DNA from 2 places in the Streptomyces sp. NPDC033177 genome. Region 1 is predicted to be linked to the other one. Evidence: riboswitches for the same ligand, from Rfam matches in the RefSeq annotation. Region 1 holds a riboswitch; the other holds the start of a gene.

What was found. A riboswitch is a leader RNA that binds a small molecule or an ion and turns the genes downstream of it on or off. The one in region 1 is predicted to bind glycine.
Region 2: it holds a riboswitch for glycine, as region 1 does, so the genes downstream of both, gcvT (glycine cleavage system aminomethyltransferase GcvT) here and gcvP (aminomethyl-transferring glycine dehydrogenase) in region 1, are expected to answer to the same signal.

What each region holds. Positions count from the first base shown of each region.
Region 1 is NZ_JBVIPS010000001.1:1,310,838-1,314,348, forward strand. It holds gene gcvP (aminomethyl-transferring glycine dehydrogenase) at 1-2,313, opposite strand, end outside; glycine riboswitch at 2,511-2,608, opposite strand; gene ACZ5U5_RS05985 (PRC-barrel domain-containing protein) at 2,753-3,133, shown strand; gene ACZ5U5_RS05990 (DNA polymerase IV) at 3,148-3,511, opposite strand, start outside.
Region 2 is NZ_JBVIPS010000013.1:38,475-41,985, forward strand. It holds gene glyA (serine hydroxymethyltransferase) at 1-321, opposite strand, end outside; gene gcvH (glycine cleavage system protein GcvH) at 352-729, opposite strand; gene gcvT (glycine cleavage system aminomethyltransferase GcvT) at 788-1,921, opposite strand; glycine riboswitch at 1,958-2,077, opposite strand; glycine riboswitch at 2,078-2,185, opposite strand; gene ACZ5U5_RS36670 (AAA family ATPase) at 2,339-3,010, shown strand; gene ACZ5U5_RS36675 (enhanced serine sensitivity protein SseB) at 3,144-3,511, shown strand, end outside.

The DNA.
Region 1 (3,511 bases):
GTACGCCCAGGAGATCGGCAGGATTCCGGCCGAGCCCCACGGCGCGGCGGAGATCGGACCGACGCCCGTCTCGGGGCCCGCGGCGGGCTGCAGCGGGTGGTTGGGCAGGTACGGCGCGAGGTGCTCGCGCACACCGACCGGGCCGACGCCGGGGCCACCGCCGCCGTGCGGGATGCAGAAGGTCTTGTGCAGGTTCAGGTGCGAGACGTCGCCGCCGAACTTGCCGGGCTGGGCGAGGCCCACCAGGGCGTTGAGGTTCGCCCCGTCGACGTAGACCTGGCCGCCCGCCTCGTGCACCTGGGCGCAGATGTCGGCGACGTGCTCCTCGAAGACGCCGTGCGTGGACGGGTAGGTGATCATCAGCACGGATAGCTCGTCGCGGTGCTTCTCGATCTTGGCGCGCAGGTCGTCGACGTCGATCTCGCCGTCGTCGGCGGTCTTCACGACGACGACCTTCATGCCGGCCATCACGGCGCTCGCGGCGTTCGTGCCGTGCGCGGAGGACGGGATGAGGCAGACGGTGCGCTGCTCGTCGCCGTTGGCGCGGTGGTAGCCGCGCACGGCGAGCAGTCCGGCGAGCTCGCCCTGCGAACCGGCGTTGGGCTGCAGCGAGACCTTGTCGTAGCCGGTGACCTCGGCGAGCCGCTCCTCCAGCTCACGGATGAGCGTCAGATAGCCCTGCGCCTGCTGGGCGGGCGCGAAGGGGTGCAGCTGCCCGAACTCGGGCCAGGTGACCGGCTCCATCTCCGTGGTCGCGTTGAGCTTCATGGTGCAGGAGCCCAGCGGGATCATGCCGCGGTCGAGCGCGTAGTCGCGGTCGGCCAGCTTGCGCAGGTAACGCAGCATGGAAGTCTCGGAGCGGTACTGGTGGAAGACGGGGTGCGTGAGGTACTCGTCGGCGCGCAGCAGCGCCGCCGGGAGCGAGTCCGCGGTCTCGGCATCGAGCGCCTCGATGTCGCCCTCGACCCCGAACGCACCCCAGATCGCGGTCAGTTGCTTGCGCGTGGTGGTCTCGTCGCAGGCCAGGGAGACATGGTCGGCGTCGACCTGGTGGATATTGACGCCACCCTCGCGGGCCGCGGCGACGAGCGTCTCGGCCCTGCCGGGCACCCGCACGGTCAGCGTGTCGAAGTACGCGCCGTGCACGACCTCGACCCCACCCGCGGTGAGCCCCGCGGCGAGCACGGTCGCGTAGCGGTGGGTGCGCCGCGCGATGGCCTTGAGGCCCTCGGGCCCGTGGTAGACCGCGTACATTCCGGCCATCACGGCGAGCAGCACCTGAGCGGTACAGATGTTGCTGGTCGCCTTCTCGCGGCGGATGTGCTGCTCACGGGTCTGCAGCGCGAGCCGGTAGGCCTTGTTGCCGTCCGCGTCCACGGAGACACCGACGAGCCGCCCCGGCAGGCTGCGCGCGAACTTCTCGCGCACCGCCATGTAACCGGCGTGCGGACCGCCGAAGCCCATCGGGACACCGAAGCGCTGCGTCGTGCCGACGGCGATGTCGGCGCCGAGCTCACCGGGCGAGGTGAGCAGCGTCAGGGCAAGGAGGTCGGCGGCGACGGAGACGATGGCGCCGATCTCGTGCGCCTGCTCGATGAGGGGCTTTATGTCCCGTACGGCGCCGGAGGCGCCGGGGTACTGGATCAGTACGCCGACGACACCGCGCTCGGCGACCTCGGCCGGGATGCCCTCGCTGAGATCGGCGACGACGACCTCGACACCGGCCGGCTCGGCGCGGGTCTGGATGACGGCGATGGTCTGCGGCAGGGCGTCCGCGTCGACCAGGAAGACACCGTCCTTGACCTTGCCCATGCGCCGCGAAAGGGCCATGGCCTCGGCCGCGGCGGTCCCCTCGTCGAGCAGCGAGGCACCGGAGGTGGGAAGCCCCGTCAGCTCGGCGACGACGGTCTGGAAGTTGAGCAGCGCCTCCAGGCGTCCCTGGGAGATCTCCGGCTGGTACGGCGTGTAAGCGGTGTACCACGCGGGGTTCTCCATCACGTTCCGCAGGATCACCGGCGGCGTGAAGGTCCCGTAGTAACCGAGTCCGATCATGGAATCGAGGACCTGGTTACGGTCGGCGAGGGAGCGCAGCTCGGCGAGCACCTCGGCCTCGGTGCGCGCCCCGGGCAGGTTCAGCGCCTCGGCGTTCTTGATCACATCCGGCACGGCGGCCGCGGTGAGCTCGTCGAGCGAGCCGTACCCGACCTGCGCGAGCATCTTGGCCCGCGCTTCCACATCGGGACCGATGTGCCGCTGCTCGAAGGGAATGCCCTGTTCGAGCTCGGAGAGCGGGATACGAGGTGTGGCGGTCATTGCGGAGGCCTCCTGGTCTGACGCGACCTGCGAGGGGCACCACGGCGCGGGTACCCGGACGGCCTCCCCCTCTGTCATCTCAACCTGAGAGTTTCACCGGTCCAAGCCCCGCGAGAGGCGTCGAACCGGCTTTCACCGTCGGTGAGGAAGGGGACCGGACGTGCCCGCCCGACGCCCGCCCTACTTTCCAGAGTGACCTCGTCCGTGCGGTACAGGGGCCTGAGAGATTCCGGGGAGGAGTTGCTCCTTCGGCGCCTCCGGTGTTTCGACCGGAGAGCTCTCCCGCACGGGGTCAGCAGCCAAGCGCCAGCCTACCAGCGAGGACCGTGGCCGTTCCCTCGAGTGGCCACCTGCCCCGAAGTGCTCTTTCGTAGTGATTGCGAACGAACGAGGATGAGTTACGCCCCACTTCGACACGCCTCGACCCGTTGGAGGGCCCGTGCAGACCGACATCGATCCGCGCAATTTGATCGGCCGGAAGGCGTTCGACCGGAACGGGGCCAAGATCGGCACGATCGACGAGGTCTATCTCGACGACGCCACGGGCGCCCCGGAGTGGGCGGCCATACGCACGGGCCTGTTCAGCCGAGACACCTTCGTCCCCCTGGAACCGAGCGAACTCAGGAGCGACGGCACCCTGCACATCCCCTTCGAGCGCTCACTGATCAAGGACGCCCCCGATTTCGGCGTGGGCCGCCACCTCTCCCCCGAACAGGAACTGCAGCTCTACCACCACTACGGCCTGGACATCACACCCCCGCCCTCCACACCACCGCCGGACAAGGACTTCGGCAACATCGCGGGCCGGGACAGCCCCTGACACCCGCATCGGCATCACGGCGGCTCCACCACCGCCTCGGGGGCCGCCACCAGGGGCAACGGCTCCGCGGGCTCGAGCGCCGGATCATCCGTACGGAACGTCCGCACCCGCCCCGGCGCCCTCGACTCGGGCGTCTCGAAGCGCACCGTGACCCGCCCCAGGCCACTGCCCTGCACCCACCCGTGCCCGAACTCGGCATGCCGCACGTCGTGCCCGGCGGCCCACCGCCGCTCGGCAGGAACGACCGGCTCCGCCGCCGTCTCGGCCACGGGCTGCGCCGCGGCCTCACCGGCCCGCTCCTCCTCCGCGTCCTGCTGCGTCTCCAGGGCCTGCGCGGCCTCCGCCTGAGCCTCGGCCTGCGCCTGAGCCTGCGCTTGC
Region 2 (3,511 bases), on a different contig from region 1:
GAAGAGGGCGGCCTGGTTGGCGGAGGCGCCGGAGTGCGGCTGGACGTTGGCGTACTCGGCGCCGAACAGGTCCTTGATCCGGTCGATCGCGATCTGCTCGGTGACGTCGACGTGCTCGCAGCCGCCGTAGTAGCGGCGGCCGGGGTAGCCCTCGGCGTACTTGTTGGTGAGGACCGTGCCCTGGGCCTCCATGACGGCGACCGGAGCGAAGTTCTCCGAGGCGATCATTTCCAGGGTGGACTGCTGACGGTGGAGCTCGGCGTCGACGGCGGCGGCGACGTCCGGGTCCAGCTCGTGGAGAGGGGTGTTGAGAAGCGACATCAGGTGGTCCCTAAGGGTCTTCGGGGGGCTTCAGCTGCCGGAGAACTCGGTGTACTCGTCCGCGGAGAGCAGGTCCTTCGGCTCTTCCGTGATCCGTACCTTGAAGAGCCAACCACCCTCGAACGGGGCGGAGTTGACCAGCGACGGGTCGTCCACGACGTCCTGGTTGGACTCGACGACCTCACCGGTCACCGGCGAGTACAGGTCGCTGACCGACTTGGTCGACTCGAGCTCGCCGCACGTCTCGCCCGCGGTCACCGCGGCACCGGCCTCGGGCAGGTCGGCGTAGACGACGTCACCGAGCGCGTTGGCCGCGTGCTCCGTGATGCCGACCGTCGCCACACCGTCCTCGGCGGCCGAGAGCCACTCGTGCTCCTTGCTGTAACGCAGCTGCTGGGGGTTGCTCATGACCTGAATTCTCCTGTACGCGGGGGAGTGCTGATGGACGAGGCTGTTGTGCGGGGTGTCACTTCTGGCGCTTGTAGAACGGCAGCGCCACGACCTCGTACGGCTCGTGCGTGCCCCGGATGTCCACTCCGACACCCTCGGTGCCGGGAGCCGCGTGCGCCGCGTCGACGTACGCGATGGCGATCGGCTTGCCCAGCGTGGGGGACGGTGCACCCGAGGTGACCTCGCCGATGACCTTGCCGTCGGCGACAACCGAGAAGCCCGCGCGCGGGACACGGCGGCCCGCGGCGATCAGACCGACCAGCTTGCGCGGGGGAGCGGCCTCGGCGCGCTCGGCGGCGGCCGCGAGCGCCGCGCGCCCCACGAAGGTGTCGGACTGCGAGGTCTTCTCGAACTTGACGACCCGGCCGAGGCCCGCGTCGAAGGGCGTCAGCTCCGCGGTCAGCTCGTGCCCGTACAGCGGCATGCCCGCCTCCAGGCGCAGCGTGTCGCGGCAGGAGAGCCCGGCGGGGACCAGGCCGACGGGCTCGCCGGCCTCCATGAGCGCGTTCCACAGCTTCTCGGCGTCGCCGGGCGCGACGAAGAGCTCGAAGCCGTCCTCGCCGGTGTAGCCCGTGCGGGCGATCAGCGCGGGCACGCCCGCGACGGTGCCCGGCAGGCCCGCGTAGTACTTCAGCCCGTCCAGGTCGGCGTCCGTGACTGATTTCAGGATGCCGGGGGACTCGGGCCCCTGGACGGCGAGCAGGGCGTACGCGTCGCGGTCGTCACGGACCTCGGCGTCGAAGCTGTCGGCGCGGGCGGTGAGCGCGTCGAGCACGACCTGGGCGTTCGAGGCGTTGGCGACCACCATGTACGCGGGGGCCTCGGGCTCGCCGAGCCGGTAGACGATCAGGTCGTCCAGGATCCCGCCGTCCTCGGCACAGATCATCGTGTAGCGGGCGCGGCCGACACCCACGGAGCCGATGTTGCCGACGAGCGCGAAGTTCAGGAGGTCCACGGCCTCGGGCCCGGTGACCGTGATCTCGCCCATGTGGGAGAGGTCGAAGAGACCGGCCTTGGTGCGCACGGCGTTGTGCTCGTCGCGCTCGCTCGCGTACCGCAGCGGCATGTCCCAGCCCGCGAAGTCGGTCATGGTCGCGCCGAGCGCACGATGCACGGCATCGAGTGCGGTCAGACGGGGGGCAGTACTCATTCGTGGAACTCCCAGGGGCATGACGGGCGAGGTCGATCCTCCCCATCTGTCATCGGAACCTGAGAGGTTCACCACGACCGCCCGTATGTCTCGTACAGGAGGTCATGACTTGCACCTTGGGTGGAGCCGCGCAGGCGGCCCGCTTTTCAGATGTGCCTCGCCCGCGCGGTACGGGGCCTGAGAGATTCAAGGGAGGGACTTGCTCCTTCGGCGCCCCGGTGCGTCGTGTGCGACGGCCACCGGGAACTCTCCCGCGCGGATTCAAACGGCCTGTATGGAGTTTGCGCGCACATCATTGCACGCGCCTGCGTCACAGGGCAGTGCCAGTCCAGTAATGCTGTTGTGCCGCATTACCTTCTCTTTACACTTGCCGGGGAAGCTGCGGGAAGCAGGTACGTGACCGCTAAGGGGAGGCCGATCACGGTGCGCAGGACGAGCGTCTACGCGACCAACACAGGGGTGGCCCTGCCCAAACAGGCCGCCGCCTCCACCAGGGAGAGCTGCGGCCCCCTGCCGGCCGTCGTCCGCGACCTGCGGCAGCGGACCGGCCACAGCCCGCACCGGCTCACGTTCGGCGAGGGCGACCTGATCGTCGTCTCCGGGTTGCCGGGAAGCGGCAAGTCCACGCTGATGCGCAGAGCCGTCGCGGGCCCGCGCATCGACTCGCAGGACACCCGTGACCGCTGGGCCCGCCGCATGCCGGGCCTGCTGCCGTACGCGGTGTACCGCCCGCTGGTCCGCCTCGCGCACTACGCGGGCCTGCGCAAGGCCCTGCGCTCCGGCGAGGGCGTCGTGGTGCACGACTGCGGCACCCAGGCCTGGGTGCGCCGCTGGCTGGCCCGCGAGGCCGCGCGGCGCGGCACGACCCTGCACCTGCTGCTGCTCGACGTGCCGCCGGACACCGCCATAGAGGGGCAGCTCGCCCGCGGGCGCGGCGTGTCGCGGTACGCCTTCGCGCGGCACCGCAGGACGGTCGGCCGGCTCGTCGGTGCCGCCGAGCGCGGCGACCTGCCGCGCGGCTGCGGCTCGGCGGTGCTCCTGGACCGGACGGCGGCCGGGGTGCTGCGGGGGATCGGCTTCGGGGGCTGAGCCGCCCGCCGCTTCGGAGCCTGAGCCGCCCGCCGCTTCGGGGGCTGAGCCGCCCGCCGCTTCGGAGCCTGAGCCGCCCGCCGCGTTAGGGTCGTGCCGCAGGCAGAGCGGGACCGAGCAGGGGTTAGAAGTGATGGACATTCCGGCGCAGGCGCACCCCCATCCGTACGGAGGATGGCCGGGCAACGAACTCGAAGAGGTGCTCGCGGCATCCCTGGGCACCCCCGGCGCGCCTCAGGCGTCCGCGGGGGCCCGCATCGTCGAGGTGCTCGGCCGCAGCCACGTCTGGGTCCCGCTGCCGAACGGCGGGGCGCCGGACAGCGGCACCCTCGACCTGCCCACGCTGGAGATCGACGGCCAGGCCTATGTCCCCGTCTTCAGCTCCGAGCAGCAGTTCCAGCAGGCCACCGGCGGGCGGATGGGGTGCACCGTGGCGCCCGCCGTGGAGTTCGCGCGCGGCCTGCCCCCGCAGCTGGGCATCGCGGTCAACCCGGACGGCAT